Regions from separate parts of the Micromonospora sp. NPDC047762 genome, predicted to be linked through region 1. Evidence: riboswitches for the same ligand, from Rfam matches in the RefSeq annotation. Region 1 holds a riboswitch; each other region holds the start of a gene.

Region 1 (4,896 bases):
CACCAGCGCGTCGGCGGGAGAACCAGGTCGCTGCCGATGCGTCGACGTGCCGCAGCCGGGCGGTCCGTGCAACCCCAGCGGAGGGCGGCGACCAGCGGCGGCGATCGGACCGCCGCTGGTCGCACCATTACTGGACGGTCAGGCGCCGTAGCGCAGGTAGAGGGTGTCGCCGACGGTCACGGTCGTGCCGCGGGTCGCGGTGGCCAGGGTGCCGCCGTCCCTGGACACCTTCCAGGTGGAGGAGCCGCTGTTGGCCAGGCCGTTGATCGAGGTGATGGTGCCGGTGCCGCTGGTGGGGATGCGGGCGGTGACACAGCCGCTGGGGGTGGCGGACCCGATGGCGGCGTCCAGCACGGCGCCGAGGGTGGTGGTGGCGGCGGTCGGCGTCAGAGTGACCGCGCAGGGCTTGATGGTGCCGCTGCCGTTGTCGATGATCACGGCGAGTCGGCTGGCGGTGCCGGCGGTGAATCCGCTCGCCGCGACCCAGGTGGGCGCCCCGGCGGTGACCGGGGTCGGGGGAACGGCGGTGTAGCCCGCGCCGGCCAGGGCCCGCACCGCGTCGATCGAGGCGTACGCCGACGGAGTGGTGTTGGTGGGCAGGTACTTGAACCCGCCGCCGGTCAGCTGCTGAGCGCGCAGGAAGTCGATCGGGGTCTTACCGGCGGTGGTGGTGAAGTCGGTGCCCTGGCTTGGGATGCCACAGGCGTTCAGCCCGGAGACCGCCCAGGCGTTGGAGTCGGTGTTGACGCCGAACATCGAGGTGAAGGCGCCGGAGGCGTTGACGAGCTTGCCCTTGAGGAAGTTCTTCGCCTGGACGATGTCGGTGTCGGTGTTGGGCACCCCGGCGACGCAGAGGGCGGCCATGGCGGCGCCGGTCATGTCGATGTCACTGGCGGCGGCGAGTTGGGTGGGGTTGCCCTCGGCCTGGCTGAAGGTCCAGCCGCCGTCGTTGTGCTGGTTGTTGCGGATCCGGGTGACCGACAGGTTGAGCAGCGCCTGCGGTACGCGGGCGGCACCGGTCTGGGTCTTCGCGCCGGCCAGGGCGAGGGTGGCGAAGACGGTGCCGTTGACGTTGGCCGGCGGGCCGTAGTAGCCGGCCGAGCCGGTCTGCCAGTAGGCGATGGTGTCGGCGATCAGGTTGCGGGCGGGGGAGACCCGGGCGGGGTCGATGCCGGCCGCGTAGGCGTTCAGGACGCCGCGCTCGTAGTCGGTGACGACGGGGGAGGTGCTCGGCCAGGACGCGGCGGAGAGGTGGTTGCGGTAGACGGTGCGGGCGTTCTTGGTCGTGTCGCCGGAGGGGTAGACGTCCACGGCCGCGACACCGGCGGGGGCGAACGCGCTGAACGCCCATTCGTTCGACAGCCCGCCGCTGGCGTAGCTTCCGTCTGCGGCCTGCAGGGTGCGCAGGTAGGCGACGCCGTTGGTCTTGGCGGTGGCGATCTGCGCCGCCGTCGAGGTCGCGGCGGCCGGTGCGGCACCGGTCGCGACCGCGACGACAGCGGCGATCAGCGCGGCGGCGGGAACCGTCGCGAGACGTCTCCGGCGACTGCCGGGGGAAAGGCGCGAGGACATCGGGTCTCCTTGGGGTACGGGGCACGACTGCCTCGACCCGGGGCCCAGCGGGAGAGCCGGCGGAGCGGGGCGGGCCGGCCGCAGGACGCGTGGGACGGATACCGCAGGTGCTGCGTCACCACGTGGGTAGTCGGGCTCGGGACGGCCAACCGTCCTCACCGTTGCGCGTCAGCCCCGGATTCCCACCGGGTTCCCCCACGCGATGACGCGGTCACGGTATGGGAGGAAGCCCCTACCGCGCGCTGTTAGGTAGATGACACGCCCTCGCGTTGACGAGGTGGTCGCGGTTGTGGTCCGATGACCGCGATCCAGCAGTCAGGGGAAGCCGGTCAAAGTCCGGCGCTGGCCCGCAGCCGTAGGTCCCGTTTCGGGACGAGTCGGATTACCTGGCTGGATAGTGCACCGCAGCGCCGTCGAGGTACACGGCGCGGAGCAAGATTTCCGAGACTTGTCCTCGGGGTCCGCGTCCGCGCCTGCGCCGCTAGCCCCTTGAGAGAGTCGCCATGTCTCCACTGGTCAGTCGAACGTCGCGGACTTCCGCGCCGTGGTTGGCGTTTGTCGCCGCGGTGACGCTCGGCGCGTTGGCACTGGTGGTGCCGACCCGTGCGGCGATCGCCGATCCGCTTGAGTCCTGCACCCCGACCCAGGGCGCCATCGTCGCGGTCGATTTCGGCGCGTGGGGCGGGCCGCTGCTGCGGGGCTGCGACGTCACTCCGACCACCGGCCTGGACCTGCTGCACGAGGCGGGTTTCACCACGACCGGCACCGCTCACGACGGCCCGGGTTTCATCTGCCGGATCGGCTCACCCGCCTTCGAGTCCGGTGCCGAACGCCCGGCGCCGGCCGACGAGGCGTGCCAGTTGACGCCGCCGGCGACGGCCTACTGGTCCTACTGGATCGCCCCGGCCGGGCAGGAGCACTGGACCTACAGTCCACTCGGCGCGATGTCCCAGCGGCCCGGCCCGGGTGAGGTCGAGGCGTGGGTCTTCGGCGGCACCGACATCGGCGGCGCCACCGGGGCGCCGAGCTTCACCCCCGCGTCGGTGCGCGCGAGCGGCCCGACTCCGACCGCGACCCCGACTCCGACCCCGACCGGGACGCCCGCACCGGCGCGCCCGACGGAAGCGCAGGTCAAGGCGGTTGCGAGTTACCTCGTGGGGCAGCTCGCCGACGGCGACCACGTCGACAACGGTTTCGTTGACTACTACCGGACCGTCGCCGTCGCCATCGCCCTGGCCGGGACCGGTGGGCAGGACCAGACCCTCACGAAGGTCGTCGACTACCTGCGGGCACACGTCGACGCCGCCATCTTCCCGAACGGTGGCACCGCCGCACCCCACATCGCCAACGTCGCCAACCTCGCGCTGTTGACCACGATCACCGGCGGCAATCCGCGCGCGTTCGGAGGTCGTGACCTGATCGCCACGCTCACCGACCGGGTGTGCGCCGCGACCGACGTCGACGCCGGCTGTGCCGCCGCTGGTGACTTCGCCGGATCGAGCGATCCCCTGACCCACGCGACCGCCCTGCTCGCGCTCAAGCGGGCCGGCGTCACCCCGCCGGCCGCGACCGTCACCCGACTGACCGAGCAGCAGTGCGCGACCGGAGCCTTCGCCGGTGTATGGCGCAGCCCCACCGACGCCTGTGATCCAGACCTCGCGGCCACGACCCTGGCCGTCCTGGCGCTGCACACGCTCGGCGCGACGCACGATGCCGCGCTCGGTTCGGCCAAGGCGTTCCTGACCGGCGCGCAGGAGACCGACGGCGGTTACCAGCCGTACACCGGCGCGGGGGTCACCGACACCTACTCCACCGGGTACGCCGCGCAGGCCCTCGCCGTGCTGGGTGTCGCCGACCGGGCTGCCACCGCCACCGGTTTCCTGGTCGGGCGGATCGTCACCGGCGGTGGGCTCAACCCCGACCCGAGCAACCCGGACGCTGACCTTGCCGCCACCGGCGCGGCGGCGCTCGCACTGGCCGGCAAGAACCTGGCCACCCTGGGTGAGACGCCGCCGCCGGCCGGACCGCGACCCGATCTGGTCAAGGGGGTGTCCTACCTCGTCGCGCCGACCAATCTGGTCGACGGCAGGTACTACGAGTCGTTCCCCGGCTTCCCCGACTTCGGGTTGAGCATCGACGGCGCGTACGCCCTGGCCGCCACGGGCGGGAACGACGCCAAGCTGCGGGCGATCGTCGAGTTCCTGCGCGGCGGCGGCGCTGTCGGTGACGGCGGGTTCACCGTCGACTCGTGGCTCGGCATCGGCACCGACTACGCCGCCGGCGGCGCGATCGGCAAGGTCGCCCTCCTCGCCCAGGTCACCGGCTACGACCCACGGTCCTTCGGTGGACACGATTTGATCGCCGCGCTGGGTGACGTGACCTGCGCCAAGCTCGACGAGCAGGCCGGCTGCGCCGGGGCCGGCAACTACCGGTACGCCACCTCGGTGTTCGGGCAGTCGCTGGGCATCATCGCGCAGCTCCGTGCCGGACAGGGCGACGCGGCCGCCAAGCCGATCGCCTTCCTCAAGGGACTTCAGCGCGCGGACGGGTCGTTCCCCAGCCTCATCCCGGCGGGGGACGCCGACCGGGACGTCGACAGCACCGCGATGGCCGCGATGGCTCTCGCGCCGCTGACCGATGACCCGGCGGCGGTCAACGCCGTCGACAAGGCGTTGACCTGGGTCGCGTCGGCGCAGAAGGAGCACGGCGGTTTCCCCGGCGCGGCCGGCGACTCCACCAACTCCACGGCGCTCGCGATCCAGGGCCTCACCCTGCGCGGCGACACCTACGCCCGACAGGTCGACAAGGCACTGTCGTTCCTGGCCGGTCAGCAGAACGACGACGGCGGGTTCACCGTCGCCGCCGGCGGTCAGGCCGGCTCGGACCTGCGCGCGTCCACCCAGGTCGTCGGCGGCGCGACCGGCATCTCGTTCGCCGCCCTGACCCGGGACGTGCACGAACTGCCGGGCCCGGACCCGTCCAGCACCCCGACGACCAACCCGACCGCGACACCGACCGCGAGCCAGTCGTCGTCCCCGTCGGCAGCCCCGAGTGTGTCTCCGCCGTCGGCCGGCGCCGGCGGGCACTCGTCGGGCAACCTGCCCCGCACCGGCTGGTCGATCATCACGATCACCCTGCTGGCGTTGGTGCTCGTCGTCGCGGGCGTCCTGCTGCGGGTCTCCGCACGCCGTCGCGCGGTCTCCAGCACGGGCGGTCTGTCGTGACGGCCCGCAGGTGGCGCCGCTCGATAGTGGCGCTGATGATCGTCGGCGCGCTGGTGGTGACGCCCGCACCGGCGCTGGCCGACCCGCTGCCGATCGGGCA
Region 2 (4,896 bases), on a different contig from region 1:
GTTCACCGCCGGCTTCTGGGTGTGCGCGGGCGTCGCGGTCCTGGCCGTCTTCGCGGCACTCGCCCTGCCCTCGGCGCGCCGCCGCCACGAGCAGGCCGTCGCCGCCGGTGTCGACGACCTCCCGCCCGAGCCGGTCGAGCTGCACCTGCCCACTCGGCAGCACTGAGCAAGCGGCTGACAGGCGCAGGCCGTGCCCACCAGGAGTGGGCACGGCCTGCGCCGTTCGGTGTGGCCTCGACCTGCTCGCTATCCGCCCAGTCGAAGGTGCCAGCGCGCACCCTGGCTGGTGAGCCGGACGACAGCCAACGGCTCGACGTCCACCTGCCGGTACGTCGCCATCGGAAGACCGAGGGCGTGCACCACCGCGACCCGGATCACCAGGGGGTGGGTGACCGCGATGACTCGTCCACCAGCCCGGTGCTGCGCATCCAGCCAACTGCCGACCCGATCCCGCACCTCCGTGACGGACTCACCGCCGTGCGGCGCGCAGTCCGGGGCGGACAACCAGTCGTGCAGCGCCTGCGGCTGCGATTCAGCGACCTCCTCAAGCGACCGGCCGGACCAGTCCCCGTAGTCACAGTCGGCCAACGCGGTCTCGACCGTCGGCAGAAGGCCGAAGGCGTCGGCGGTCTGTCGGGCGGCCACCGCGGGGCTGGACAGGCAGGTGGCGTTCTCCCCGAGGCGCCAACGCCGGTCTGCACCCGCGTGGGCCTGGGCGAGCGCGGCACGCAGGCCACCCTCGTCCAGGCCGTCGTCGGCACCGCCGAAGCGGGCCCGGCGCAGCGCGGCGGTGTGACCGTGGGCGACCAGCCGAAGGCTGGTGCCGGTCACGTGCTCGGCAGCGCGGAACCGGCCCGGCGACGCCGCTCGTGGTGCATCAGGGCCGCGAACAGCAGGCCGATGCCGGTCCAGAGCACGACCTGGGTGCCGAGCGAGGCCAACCGGAAACTCCACAGCAGGGTCGCCGGGAAGTCCGCCGGAACCTCCTGGAAGGACGGCATCACCACGTACGACACTGCCGTGACCAGGAGGAACCCGCCCACGGCCGCGGCGGCGCGAAGCCACGTCGGTGCGTGGGCACCGACCGACCGGTAGCCCAGCGAGCCGGCCCACACGGCCACCAGCCCGAGCACCACCATCAACAGGTAGGTGACGGTCCGTTGGTTGATGGTGGCCGGGTCGCCGACCGCCGGTGGGTTCGCGGGGTACTTGAGGAACGGCACGATCACCGCACCGAGCAGCGCCGCGCCGGCCAGCAGCAGACCCCACCGCCCGTCGTCGTCGCCGCGCCGCCGCCGGGCCAGCAGGACGTACGCCGTGGCCAGCAGGCCACCCATCGCGGCCCCGAACAGGGCGGTGGCCAGGAACAGGCCGCCCCGCTGACCCGTCCGGCTGACCAGCGCGTCCTCGTGATCGTGCGCACCAACGGCAGGCTCGGCGTGCGTCGCCGCCTCCTCGATGGCGATGGCCGCCTCGACGTGCGGTTCGCCAGCGACGTACGCGAACGCCCCGGCCAACAGGCCGGCGATCAGGCCGGCCAGCAGCCCGCGGACGAGGACGGCGAGGAACGGGGGAGTGCTGGTGGTGGTCAGTGGCACGGGACGCCCAGCAGGTGCCGGCCGTCGTGCATCAGCTCGTGCAGGTACATCCCACTGCGCGACACCGCCCCCTGGTCGAAGGCGACGAGATACGTCAGCAGGGCGAGCGCGGCAACGGTCGCCAGAGCGGTCCACAAGAGACGGGCACTGCCAGCGGGGTGCACCACCGGCTGGCTGGTAGCGGAGCTAGACATGAATACACGAACCTCCCCAGGGATGACGCGTCCCCATCGCAAGGCTGCGGACGACCGAGCGTCCTGGCTCGCGGACCCCAATGGTGATTGGGGAACCGCTCACAGTGGCGCGACCGCGCCGGATTCACACCGGCTTCCCTCGCGTCGCCGCAGATAGTGCGTCGACGGTATCGGTGCCGCCTCAGGCGGTCAACCCGGACCCCGCGCCCCGGGCGCGTCCGTACACCGGGACGTCGACGAGGCGGACCAGCCGCAGGTGCCGGTGGATTCGTCAGACCAAAAGGCGACACTGCCGGAGGTCGGTCGTGGTGCGCGTTCGGGCTCGACAACAGGCTGTTACCGCTAACATGGTCAATCTGCCAGATCGGCTCCGTGGCTCCGGGTTGACCCGGAGGGTTCGATCAGCGGCGGGGCGGGGTGTGCGGTGGACGGGAACGCGCCAGGGACGGGTCCGGTGACGACCGGCGAGGTCGCGCGACGAGCGGGCATCGTCGACGCGCACCATCACCTCTGGGTCCGGGCGCGGCACCCACAGCCCTGGATCGATCCGCACACCATGGCCGCGATCGACAACGACTTCACACCGGTCGAGCTCGCCCCGGCGACCCGGGCCGCCGGGGTCACCCAGACCGTGGTCGTCCAGTCCGTCGCCGTTCGGTCGGAGACGCCCGAGTTGCTCGGCATCGCGGCCGACGACCCGCTCGTCGCCGGGGTCGTCGGCTGGGTCGACCTCACCGCCGCCGATGTCGACCGTCGCCTCGCCCGACTACGCGGGGCGCGCGGCGGCGAACGGCTGGTCGGGATCCGGCACCTGGTCCAGTCCGAACCCGACCCGACCTATCTCGATCGCCCCGAGGTGCGGCGCGGCATAGCCGCGGTCGGTGCCGCGGGTCTCGCCTTCGACCTCCTGGTGCGCCACCGTCAGCTGCCGGCGGCCGTCCGGCTCGTCCGCGACCTGCCCCAGGTGCGGTTCGTCCTGGACCACCTCGGCAAGCCCCCGCTCGGACGCGCCGAACTCGGTGACTGGCACCGCGACCTGCGGGCGCTCGCGGCCGAGTCCAACACCACGGCGAAGCTCTCCGGCCTGGTGACCGAAGTGGACGGTGGGTCCTGGACCGCTGCCGACCTGCGGCCCGCGGTCGAGCACGCCCTTGACGTGTTCGGGCCGGATCGGCTGATGTTCGGCTCGGACTGGCCGGTGTGCCTGCTCGCCACCTCGTACACCCGCTGGGTCGCCGTCCTCGGTGACCTGCTGGACCCGCTCTCCGACGACGAGCGGGCCGCGATCTGGCGCCGGACCGCCGGCCGTTTCTACCGGCTGGCCCCGTCCTGAGACGGCAGCGCCCTTCGGCCTGGGGACATAGGATGTTATCGATAACATGCTAGCGGCGGCAGTCGGTGTCGATTTGGTCAGACGTATGGCTTCGGTGGCACAGGTAACGATGGCAAAACATGCCCGCAAGACCTTGGCAACATACGTGAATGCGTGGCAAGGTAACGCCTGATCGCGGGAATCATCCGACCTATCTCCAAGGTTGTGCGCGCACCTCGCCGCACCGCCGGCCGAGCGGGGTCGGTCGCTCACAGACGTTCGGCTCGTCGGCGGGTCCCCGTCGGACGCCGGCACCACGCTTGGGGAGGTCAGGTCCGACGATGAGTAGCGTCGAGGCAACCGCCGGCACACAGCGCGGCGAACTCAGCGACTGGTTCCGGGAACGGATCTCCCACGCCGTCTCCGAGTTCACCGCCGCCACCGCGTTGGTCGTCCTGTTCATCGCCCTGACCTTCGCGAGCCCCTACTTCCTGACAGCGGACAACCTCTTCAACATCGGGGCCCAGACGGCGGTGATCGCCATCATCGCCACCGCCCAGACGATGGTCATCATCACGAAGGGCATCGACCTGTCCGTGGGGTCGGTCGCCGCGCTCGCCGGCGTGTTGGGCGCGATGGTCGTACGCGACCTCGGCTTCTCGCTCTGGGCGGCGACGGCGGTCGCGATCGGCGTCGGCGCGCTGGCCGGGCTGTTGAACGGGCTGCTGGTGACGGTGGCCCGGATTCCGCCGTTCATCGCGACGTTGGGGACCATGTCCGTGGGCCGCGGCCTGGTCTTCATCATCACCGGCGCCGTCGGCGTCTATGGCCTTCCCCGGTCCTTCCAACTGCTCGGCAACGGGCAGATCCTCGGCATTCCGTTCGCCGTGGTGATCACCGTCCTGGTCGCCGTCGGGGTCGCCTTCCTGCTCTCCCAGACCCGCTTCGGTCAGTACACCTACGCCATGGGCTCCAATCTGGAGGCGGCACGCCGCTCCGGCATCCGGGTCGGGCGGCACCTGACCGGGGTGTACGTGCTGGCCGGCGTGCTGGTCGGGCTCGGCGGCATGATCGCCGCGTCCCGGGTCAACTCCGGCCAGCCCAACTACGGGATCTCGCTGGAACTCGACGTCATCGCCGCCGCCGTCATCGGCGGAGCCAGCCTGTTCGGCGGGCAGGGCCGGATCGTCGGGACCATCATCGGCGCGTTCCTCATCGCCCTGGTCCGCAACGGCGCCGTCCTGCTCGACATCAGCATCCACTACCAGCAGGTGATCGTCGGCGTGATCATCTGGGCCGCCGTCTACTTCGACCAGTACCGCCGCCGGCGGCTGGAATCACGGGGTTGACATGCCATTCCGAGAGTCCGAACGAGGAAGGACACACACCATGGCACACACCACCACCAGCCGGCGGACGCGAGGACGACTCCTGCGCGTGCAGGCGATCCTGGCCGCGGCCGCGGCGACCGCCCTGCTCAGCGCCTGCGGCGGGGTCGAGGTTCGCGACGGCGGCGGCGACAGTGCGGCCAAGGACGCGAGCGGCCCGTTGAAGCTCGCCGTCGTACCCAAGGCGGTCGGCGCCGACTACTGGAACACCGTCAAGGCGGGCGCCGAGTGCGCCGCGCAGCGCGCGGGGGACGTCACCGTCCAGTGGGACGGGGTGACCGCCGAGACCGACGTCGAGGGCCAGGTCAACCTGATCCAGAACTTCGTCACCAAGAAGGTCGACGGCATCGTCTACGCGGCGACCGACTCCAGCGCGCTGGCACCGGCGACCGACAAGGCGCTCA
Region 3 (4,896 bases), on a different contig from region 1:
CCGTTGGCAGTGGTGACGGAGAAGTCGGCGTAGACGCGGTAGCCGCCGGGTCGGGCCAGCGTCATGGGGACGCTCCAGGTGCCGTCGGGTGCCATCGTCGGGTGCAGGTGCTGGTAGCCGGTCAGGTCACGGCCCACGACGATCATGTGCAACGGCTTGTCGTGGACGACCGCGAAGCGGGTCGCCGGCTGCCGGTCGGTGCCGACGATGCGGAAGCGGTAGTCGGCGCGTACCCCGGCGGGTTGGGTTCGTTCCAGCGGTTGCAGCGTGTACCCGCCGGCGCTGACGGTCGTCCCGGTGGCCAGCGTCTCGCCCGTTCCGCCATCACCCCGGTGGGTGTGCGGTCCGGTGCCCGCCGGGTGTTGGTGTCCGTCGGCCGCGGACCCGGCCGGGCCGGAGGCGGGCGGACCGCCCGCCGGTTGCCGGGCGTTGTTGGCGGCCGGGCCCTCGTTGCCGCTGATGCGCGCCAATCCGAAGCCGCCGAGCAGGGCCAGCACCAGGGTACCGACGAACAGTGCCAGGCTGGTGTTGCTCAGCCGGGATCCGGGCGTCGCCGTGGCGAGATCCGGGTCGGGCGATGTCCCGGAGTCGACGGGCGGTCGACTGTCCGTCGTGGCGGGGGCTTTCGCGTCCTCACCGGTCGGAGTTGGATCGACAGCGACGCCCGTCCGAGCCACGACGACGGCGGTGTCCTTGCGCGCGGCCGGCACGGCGTTGGGTCGCCGCTTACCGTCCGGGGTCTGCGTACCGCTGCCGGTCGCCGCGACGCTCCTGTCTGCGTCGGTCCTGCCACCGGCCGCTCTGCCGCCGCCGGTCCTGGCAACGGCGGGCTTGCCACCGGCGCCCTTGGCACCGGTGGCCTTGGCGCTGGCGATCCTGGTGCCGGCGGTCCTGGTCCCGGGACGGGTGCCGGCGCCGCGTCGAGCGGATGTCGCCGACGCGGTACGGCCCCGGCCGGTGGCTCTGCCGGTGGGGGTCGTCCGCCGACGCCAGACGACGAATCCGGCCGCCGCGGCCGCCACGGCGACCACCGCCAGGCCGACCCACGCGACCGCTCCGGGGCCGCTCTCGTCAGTCGATCCGGTCGGCGCAGCCGCTGCCGCGGACGGCGCAGCCGCCGTCTCGGCCGCGACTGTCGGCACCGCCGACGCCTGCCCGGACGACCCGTGCTGCTCGGCGGTGGCCAACAGCGCCGGATCTGGCTGGGTCGACGACGGGCTCCACCCCTTGGGCGCCGCCGTCACCGGCCCGTCGTAGCGGAAGGTCAAGGTGCCGCGCACGGGGTCGCCGTCCGAGGCGACCGACAGGTAGCTCACCGAGTACTGACCCTTGGCCGGCAGGTGCGCGACCGCCACCGTCGCGGGGAACCCGGTCGTGTACTCGCGTGGCTCGAACTGGCCGTTGACCAGGAAGTACTCGCGCACCGGCTTGTCCAACGGCTTCGGCTCCCCGTACGACCAGCCATTGTCGACCCGGATGCCACCCGGCGCGGTGATCGTGAAGAACGCGTTGGCAGCGGCCTTCTCGGTGAAGAACAGCTGCACCGACGTCAACGGCTCGCGCACAGTGGCGCCACCCGCCGGCGTGGACATCGCGAGGGTCCCGTGAGCTACGGCGGGCTGGGCGGACGCGAGGAGAGCGACCGCCGAGGCGAGGAGGAGCGCGAGGAGGCCCGAGACCACCCGCCCAGGAATCTGAGGGTGACGACGCATCTGAATATCCTCACTGGGCGGAGACTTTTTACAAGAGGTGACGAACTTTTTCCTCACATGGCTAAAGCCGAACACCTCCCGGGTGGTCGGCCGGGCTGAGGGGCCGTCGCCCCTGGCCAGCTATGCTCCCGGTGGCGCTGGTTCGCCCGGTCGTGAGCTGGCCGGGCGTCGTAAGAGGGAACCCGGTGGGAATCCGGGGCTGCCCCGCAGCGGTGAGTGGGAACGACCGCCGTCATCAGCACTGGGCCAGTGGCCTGGGAAGCGACGGCCAGTAGGGGACCGGCGTGGAGCCGGTCGGGCCCGCGAGTCCGAAGACCTGCCCGCGCCGCGTACACGACCGTGTGCGCTGCCGTCGGCCTCGCGGGTGGGCTGAGCGGGTGACGTGCCGGGGCGGCGTGCGCCGGTGTGTCCTCGTCAGCGTGTGCCCGTGTTCCGGCGGTGTGGTTTCCCGAGGGACGGACTACCGCTGTGCACGACACCACCACGATCGCCGGCCGAGCGCCGTCGGCGTCGCACCTGACCCTGTCGCAGATCATGGACCAGCACCACACCAACCTGATGGGTACGGTCCACGGCGGCCGGATCCTCAACCTCATCGACTCGGTGGCCGGGGTGGTCGCCGCCCGGCACTCGGATGGGCCGGCGGTCACCGCCGCGATCGACGAGACCGCGTTCCTGCGCGCGGTGCGGGTCGGCGACGTCGTGCACGTCGACGCCCGGATCACCTGGGCCGGCCGCAGCTCGATGGAGGTCGCCGTCAAGGTGACCGCCGACCGGTGGGACCGGGCGGTGCCGCCCACCGACGTGGCCACCGCCCACCTGGTCATGGTCGCCATCGACGACGACGGCCAGCCTCGTACGGTGCCGCCGCTGCTACCGGAGACCGACGGTGACCGGCGGCGGTACCGGGAAGCGGAGATCCGCCGCGAGCACCGTTTGGCGCTGCGGCGCGCGCTGCTCGACGGTGCCGAAGACGACTGACCCGTGCGCGGTGCGCCCGTCGCGGCGACGTCGCGGTCCGAGGAACCTGCCCCGCCGTCGATCTGGTCGGATAGCGTCCACGTGAAGTCTCCAGGGCTCGCTGGCCGAGTACGCCGCCGTGGACGCCCGGCTGCTGGCCCGCAAGCCGAACGCACTCTCGATGCGGGAGGCCGCCGTGTTGCCCTTGGCGGCGGTCACCTCTTGGGAGGGGCTGGTCGACCGGGCCGGAGTCCGCGCCGGGCAGAAGGTCCTGTGCACGGCGGTGTCGGCGCTGTGGGATACGTGGGCGTGCAGCTTGCCCAGGCGCGCGGCGCCGAGGCATACGCCACGGGTGGGCCGACGAGCATGCGGGTGATCGAGAGCCTGGGCGCCGTGCCGATCGACTACACCACGAGCAAGGTTGAGGAATACGTCGAAAGGCACACCGGCGGCGAGGGGTTCGACATGGTCGTCGCCACCGGTCGCGGCGGCGGGTGCGTTCGGCGCGGATGAGGTCGGCCAGGTGGTTCATAGTGCGGCTGGACAGCGCGACCGCAGACGGGTAAGACAGCACAGCGAGGCTCCCGGTTGGGGCATCGGACCTTGGTCGACTGCTGTCTTACCGGGAGCCTCGTCCTATGTCGACACACGCTGCCTGCCACCCATCGCGACCAGGCCCATCACGATGAAAAGCCCTCAATGCCTGACCCGCGCCATATCCTCGCAACGCCGCTATATCGACGCCAAGCTATCGTGATCTGACCCCTGCAGCGACAGTGCGAAGGTGAGTCATGGACGTAGTCAGCACCAGCGAGGTCCCGGTTGAAGACGGGTTCGCCTTTTGGCGCGAGGTAAACTCGAAGCTCTGGGTGCCCTACGATTTACGCTGTGAATCGCAGCGGGAGCTCGGATTTCGGGCTCAGGTCGGAATTAGCGAGTTCGGTCCCGTGCAGGCGACATTAATGACCACGATGCCGCACTCGGTCCACCGCACTCCCAAGCTCATTCGGCAGGCCGATCCCGAGGTGTTCAAGCTGGGTTGCCTTGTGCGTGGTGGCGGCATGATCACGCAAGACGGCCAGCGCACAGATTTCGGCGTGGGGGACCTGATACTGTATGACACCTCCCGGCCCTACCTGGCCGAATTCACCCCGGATGTGCCGGTTAGTCAGCTGCTGCTCCTGCGCTTCCCGCGCTTGTTACTGCCGTTGCCCCCTTGGGAGTTGCGGCGCCTGAGCGCAGTTCGCATCCCTGGCGCCCAAGGTATCGGCGCGTTATCTTCACAATTCCTGCTGCACCTTGCCCGGCACATGGACGAACTCAGTCCGTTGGACGCCGCCCGGCTGTCCACCCTCACCATTGACGTGTTGACAGCGGCACTGGCCAACGCGCTGGACGTCCAAAGCGCGGTGCCCTCCCACACCCGACGGCGAGCGTTGATGGCTCAGATCCACGCCTTCGTCCGAGAGAATCTGGGCGATCCGCGCCTGACACCGGACGCGATTGCCGCAGCGCATCACATCTCGTTGCGATACCTGCACAAGCTGTTCCACGAGGAAGGGCACACGGTTGCCGGCTGGGTCCGCGAGCGTCGCCTGGAGCAGTGCCGACGCGACCTCGCCAACCCCCAACTAGGCGCGCGCCCGATCCACGCGATCGCCGCCCAGTGGGGGTTCACCAGCCCGGCGCACTTCAGCCAGGCGTTCCGCAGCGCCTACGGTCTTTCGCCACGCCAGTTCCGCGAGCAGTGCGCGGGAGTACGCGCAGACTAAAGACTTGTGCGCTTACCAGTAACGACAAACCTGGCTGCGGCCTGCACTCTTATCTTAAGAAATCCGCTCAGTCAGGGTTGAATCTGATCCGGCTTACGGAAGAAGGTTCACTTGAGCGTGTTGCATCGATGCGTGTTTTCGCGATGAAAGGAGCGCGAGGAAGTACATCGATCACTTCATGCAGCCAGCAGCATCATCCAGGCCGCAGCGGCGGCTGACAGGAGACCATCGTGAAAATGTGGTGCAGAACGGCGTTTCGGATCTCGGCAGTGACCGCGATCCTCGGCGCACTCACCCTGTCCGGGACCGTGGCACAGGCAAGTCCGGGTGCCAGTTCCCGCCTGTCCCAACCCGAAACCACCGCGGTTTCGGAGCAGGCCAAGCCCGGCAGCGAGGACGTCGCCGCGCAGGTTTGCGGCTACTACGAAGACGCGGTAACGGCCTGGTACAAC
Region 4 (4,896 bases), on a different contig from region 1:
TCCTGACGCATCCGGGTGGAGTAGCCGGGCTGGCCGGGCAGGACGTATCCGCTGCCGGAACCGGTGTCGCGGATGATGCAGGGATCGGTGAAGTGTTCGTGCAGGTGGTCGACGAACTCGGTGACCCGGTTGGTGAGGTCCCCCGAGATCGCGACGTAGTCGAGCACCGACACGTGTTGGACCATCTCGCACAGCCCGACACCGCCGGCGTGCGGGCACACCGGGACGTTGAACTTCGCGGCGAGCAGCAGCACGGCGACGATCTCGTTGATGCTGGCCAACCTGCCGGTGTCGAGCTGGCAGAAGTCGATGGCCTCGGCCTGGAAGAGCTGCTTGAACATCACCCGGTTGTGGCAGTGTTCGCCGGTGGCGACGCCGATCGGAGCGACGGCGCGGCGGACGGCCGCGTGGCCCAGGATGTCGTCGGGGCTGGTCGGCTCCTCGATCCACAGTGGCGTGAAGCGGGCGAGGGCGGTGACCCACTCGATGGCCTGACCGACGTCCCACACCTGGTTGGCGTCGATCATCAGGTTGCGATCCGGGCCGAGGATCTCCCGTGCGATCGCGCACCGGCGGATGTCGTCGTCGAGGTTGGCGCCCACCTTGAGCTTGACGTAGCCGTAGCCGGTGTCGACCGCCTCCTGGCACAGTCGGCGCAGCTTGTCGTCGCCGTAGCCGAGCCAGCCCGCCGAGGTGGTGTAGGCGGGGTAGCCGGTCCGGTCGAGCTCGCCGAGGCGGGCGGCCTTTGTGCTCTCCTTGGCGCGCAGGATGGCCAGTGCCTCGTCGCGGGTCAGCGCGTCGGACAGGTAGCGCAGGTCCGCGATGTCGACGAGTTGCTCGGGGGTCATGTCGACGAGCAGCCGCCACAGCGGCTTGTCGGCGACCCGGGCGACCAGGTCCCATGACGCGTTCAACACGGCGGCGAGGGACAGGTGGACGACGCCCTTCTCGGGGCCGAGCCACCGCAGTTGCGAGTCGGAGGTGAGCAGGCGGTAGACCGCGCCCATGTCCGCTGCCATCGTTGCCACGTCCTGGCCCACGAGGAGCTGTGCCTGGTGGACTGCCGCCGCCGCGACGATGTCGTTGCCTCGTCCGATGGTGAAGGTCAGGCCGTGCCCCGCGAGTGGCGCGCCCACGCCGTCGACGCCGTCGGTGTGCAGGACGACGTAGGCCGCCGAGTAGTCGCCGTCCTTGTTCATGGCGTCTGACCCGTCAGCGGTCAGGGAGGTGGGGAAGCGGACGTCTTCGACGGTGACGGCAGTGATCTGCGGCATGCGCTCCTCGCCCGGCTAGGCTAAAGATCAGATGATCACTGGGAGTATACGGAGGGCTGCTCCAGCGCGTCAACGTTGTCGATCACCTCGGACGTGCAGACATATGATGTTTGCCCTCTCGGGTCGAGCCGCCTTGACTCCGATCATGCCGGTTGGCGGGCCAAGGTGAGGCGCGCGGCGGACCCTGGTGATTGGATGTTCCGGCTCGCCGCGAGGCATCGACGGCGACGTATGGGCGTGGTCTCCAGTGCCGTGGCCTCGATACGTCAAATCTTTGTCGAATGTCGACACCAGTGCGCAGAGCCCCGTCTCCGGTGCCCGGCGTCGGTCGGCCGCAGCGTGCTCCCGGGGGTTGGTGACGGTGGTCACCGCATCGCCGCCGACACGCCCGAGACCGACATGTGGGGTGTGACAACGACTGCGTCCCTATATATGGTGTCGAGCGCAGCTGGTTCGGCCGCTCATCCGGTGCGGTCGAGGCAACAGGGAACCCGGTGGAAATCCGGGACTGTCCCGCAGCGGTGAGTGGGAACGACAGCCGTCAACAGCACTGGGCCACCATCGGCCTGGGAAGCGACGGCCAGTAGGAGACCGGCGAGCCCGGTCGTGCCCGCGAGTCCGAAGACCTGCCAGCGCGCCGCGTACCCCACCCGGGTGGGCGGCGGTCCGAGGCCGCGTGGGACGGCTGACGCCACCTGACCCACGCCGGGGCCGGCGTGGCGTCCGTCGGTGTCTGTCTCCTCGCGTCCGGGCCACCAGGTCTCGAACTCCGAGGAGCGAGTGGTGACAGTCACCGAGGTAGTCCCGGCCAGCGGCGACGCGACAGTGCGCCGGACGCCGATGCAGGTCCGCAAGCGCGACGGCGGCACCGAACCCGTGGACGTGAACAAGATCGTCCGGGCGGTCGAGCGGTGGGCCGACGACCTGACCGACGTCGACCCGTTGCGGGTGGCCACCCGCACCATCAGCGGCCTCTACGACGGCGCGACCACTGCCGAACTCGACCGGCTGTCCATCCAGACCGCCGCCGAGATGATCGGTGAGGAGCCGCAGTACTCGCGTCTGGCCGCGCGGCTGCTGGCCGGCTACGTCGACAAGGAGGTGCGGCGACAGGGCATCACCTCGTTCAGCGCGGCGATCCGGGTCGGCCACGCCGAGGGCCTGATCGGTGACGACACCGCCGCGTTCGTCGCCACACACGCCGCGACGCTCGACCACGCCATCGACCCGGACGGCGACCGCCGGTTCGAGTATTTCGGCCTGCGCACTGTGTACGACCGCTACCTGTTGCGCCACCCCACCAGCCGACTGGTGCTGGAGACCCCGCAGTACTGGCTGCTGCGGGTGGCCTGCGGCCTGTCCCGGACGGCGGACGAGGCGGTCGACTTCTACCGGCTGATGTCCAGCCTGGCCTACCTGCCCAGCTCACCGACCTTGTTCAACTCCGGCACCCGGCACACCCAGATGTCCTCCTGCTACCTGGTCGACTCCCCGCTCGACGAGCTGGACTCGATCTACGCCCGGTACGCCCAGGTCGCCAACCTGTCCAAGTTCGCCGGGGGCATCGGCATCGCGTACTCCCGGGTCCGCTCCCGGGGCGCGCTGATCCGGGGCACGAACGGGCAGTCCAACGGGATCGTGCCGTGGCTGCGCACGCTGGACGCGAGCGTCGCCGCGGTCAACCAGGGTGGCCGACGCAAGGGCGCTGCCTGCGTCTACCTGGAGCCGTGGCACCCGGACATCGAGGAGTTCCTGCAACTGCGGGACAACACCGGCGAGGACGCCCGCCGTACCCACAACCTGAACCTGGCCAACTGGGTGCCGGACGAGTTCATGCGCCGGGTCGAGGCCGACGAGCTGTGGTCGCTGTTCGACCCGCACGAGGTGCCCGAGCTGCCCGACCTGTGGGGGGAGCGGTTCGACACCGCGTACCGGCAGGCCGAGGCGCAGGGCCGCTACGTGCGGCAGGTCCCGGCCCGGGAGCTGTACGGGAAGATGATGCGGACCCTCGCCCAGACCGGCAACGGCTGGATGACCTTCAAGGACGCGTCGAACCGGCTCTGCAACCAGACCGCCGAGCCGGGCAACGTGGTGCACCTGTCCAACCTCTGCACCGAGATCGTCGAGGTGTCCAGTGACGCCGAGACCGCCGTGTGCAACCTCGGCTCGGTGAACCTCGCCGCCCACCTCACCGCCGACGGCATCGACTGGGAGCGGCTGCGCGCCACGGTGCGGACCGCGGTGACCTTCCTCGACCGGGTCATCGACATCAACTACTACCCGACCGCGCAGGCGGCGGCGAGCAACCCCCGCTGGCGGCCCGTCGGGCTCGGGCTGATGGGCCTGCAGGACGCCTTCTTCGCGCTGCGGCTGCCGTTCGACTCGCCGGCCGCCCGCGAGCTGTCCACCCGGATCAGCGAGGAGCTGTACCTGACCGCGCTGGAGACCTCCGCCGACCTGGCGCGCGACTTCGGCGCGCATCCGTCGTACCCGCAGACCCGGGCCGCGCGGGGCCAGCTCCAGCCCGACCTGTGGGGTGTCGAGGGTACGCAGACCGCGCGGTGGGACGCGCTGCGCGAGCGGGTCGAGGCGTACGGGCTGCGCAACTCGCTGCTGGTGGCGGTCGCGCCGACCGCCACCATCGCCTCGATCGCCGGGTGCTACGAGTGCATCGAGCCGCAGGTGTCCAACCTGTTCAAGCGCGAGACCCTGTCGGGGGAGTTCCTCCAGGTCAACACCGCTCTGGTACGCGAGCTGAAGGCCCGCGGTCTGTGGACCGAGCGGATCCGTTCGGCGATCAAGCGGGCGGAGGGGTCGGTGCAGGACATCGCCGAGTTGCCGGTCGGCGTACGGGAACTGTTCCGCACGGCATGGGAGCTGCCGCAGCGGGCGCTGATCGACCTGGCCGCCGCCCGTGCCCCGTTCATCGACCAGTCCCAGTCGCTGAACCTGTTCCTGGCGGCACCGACCATCGGCAAGCTCTCCTCGATGTACCTCTACGCGTGGAAGGCCGGGCTGAAGACCACCTACTACCTGCGCTCGCGGCCCGCGACGCGGATCCAGCAGGCCACCGTCAGCGCCGTCGCGCCCGTCGTCGTCGACGCCGACGCGCTGGCCTGCTCGCTGGAGAACCCCGAGTCGTGCGAGGCCTGCCAGTGACTCTTCCCGAGGCCGCCACGACCGACACCAGCACCACCGACACGAGGACCACGCACATGCTGCTCGACCCCGGGATGGACCTCACTCTCCGCCCGATGCGCTACCCGCACTTCTTCGACCGGTTCCGCGACGCGATCCGTAACACCTGGACGGTCGAGGAGGTCGACCTGCACGCCGACCTCGCCGACCTGGACAAGTTGTCTCCGGCCGAACGGCACCTGGTCAGCCGCCTGGTGGCATTCTTCGCCACCGGTGACACGATCGTCGCCAACAACCTGGTGCTCAACCTCTACCAGCACGTCAACAGTCCGGAGGGTCGCCTCTACCTGTCCCGCCAACTGTTCGAGGAGGCCGTGCACGTCCAGTTCTACCTCAACCTGCTCGACACGTACGTGCCCGACGAGACGGAGCGTTTCGAGGCCTTCGCGGCCATCGAGAACATCCCCTCGATCCGGCGTAAGGC

What was found. A riboswitch is a leader RNA that binds a small molecule or an ion and turns the genes downstream of it on or off. The one in region 1 is predicted to bind cobalamin.
Region 2: it holds a riboswitch for cobalamin, as region 1 does, so the genes downstream of both, ACGF3C_RS21055 (CbtB-domain containing protein) here and ACGF3C_RS31205 (prenyltransferase/squalene oxidase repeat-containing protein) in region 1, are expected to answer to the same signal.
Region 3: it holds a riboswitch for cobalamin, as region 1 does, so the genes downstream of both, ACGF3C_RS28990 (acyl-CoA thioesterase) here and ACGF3C_RS31205 (prenyltransferase/squalene oxidase repeat-containing protein) in region 1, are expected to answer to the same signal.
Region 4: it holds a riboswitch for cobalamin, as region 1 does, so the genes downstream of both, ACGF3C_RS21095 (ribonucleoside-diphosphate reductase subunit alpha) here and ACGF3C_RS31205 (prenyltransferase/squalene oxidase repeat-containing protein) in region 1, are expected to answer to the same signal.

What each region holds. Positions count from the first base shown of each region.
Region 1 covers NZ_JBIDCQ010000013.1:169,150-174,045, forward strand. Annotated here, with positions in the region: gene ACGF3C_RS31195 (hypothetical protein) at 1-151, shown strand, start outside; gene ACGF3C_RS31200 (prenyltransferase/squalene oxidase repeat-containing protein) at 139-1,572, opposite strand; cobalamin riboswitch at 1,676-1,798, opposite strand; cobalamin riboswitch at 1,851-1,981, shown strand; gene ACGF3C_RS31205 (prenyltransferase/squalene oxidase repeat-containing protein) at 2,076-4,796, shown strand; gene ACGF3C_RS31210 (LPXTG cell wall anchor domain-containing protein) at 4,793-4,896, shown strand, end outside.
Region 2 covers NZ_JBIDCQ010000006.1:399,201-404,096, forward strand. Annotated here, with positions in the region: gene ACGF3C_RS21040 (MFS transporter) at 1-166, shown strand, start outside; gene ACGF3C_RS21045 (histidine phosphatase family protein) at 247-831, opposite strand; gene ACGF3C_RS21050 (CbtA family protein) at 828-1,598, opposite strand; gene ACGF3C_RS21055 (CbtB-domain containing protein) at 1,589-1,792, opposite strand; cobalamin riboswitch at 1,827-1,982, opposite strand; gene ACGF3C_RS21060 (amidohydrolase family protein) at 2,247-3,125, shown strand; gene ACGF3C_RS21065 (ABC transporter permease) at 3,446-4,453, shown strand; gene ACGF3C_RS21070 (ABC transporter substrate-binding protein) at 4,494-4,896, shown strand, end outside.
Region 3 covers NZ_JBIDCQ010000011.1:143,100-147,995, reverse strand. Annotated here, with positions in the region: gene ACGF3C_RS28995 (copper resistance protein CopC) at 1-1,712, opposite strand, end outside; cobalamin riboswitch at 1,834-2,051, shown strand; gene ACGF3C_RS28990 (acyl-CoA thioesterase) at 2,247-2,693, shown strand; gene ACGF3C_RS28985 (hypothetical protein) at 2,976-3,185, shown strand; partial or broken gene ACGF3C_RS28980 (IS5/IS1182 family transposase) at 3,142-3,246, opposite strand; gene ACGF3C_RS28975 (helix-turn-helix domain-containing protein) at 3,464-4,444, shown strand; gene ACGF3C_RS28970 (DUF6355 family natural product biosynthesis protein) at 4,714-4,896, shown strand, end outside.
Region 4 covers NZ_JBIDCQ010000006.1:407,446-412,341, forward strand. Annotated here, with positions in the region: gene ACGF3C_RS21090 (enolase C-terminal domain-like protein) at 1-1,274, opposite strand, end outside; cobalamin riboswitch at 1,707-1,923, shown strand; gene ACGF3C_RS21095 (ribonucleoside-diphosphate reductase subunit alpha) at 2,115-4,433, shown strand; gene ACGF3C_RS21100 (ribonucleotide-diphosphate reductase subunit beta) at 4,490-4,896, shown strand, end outside.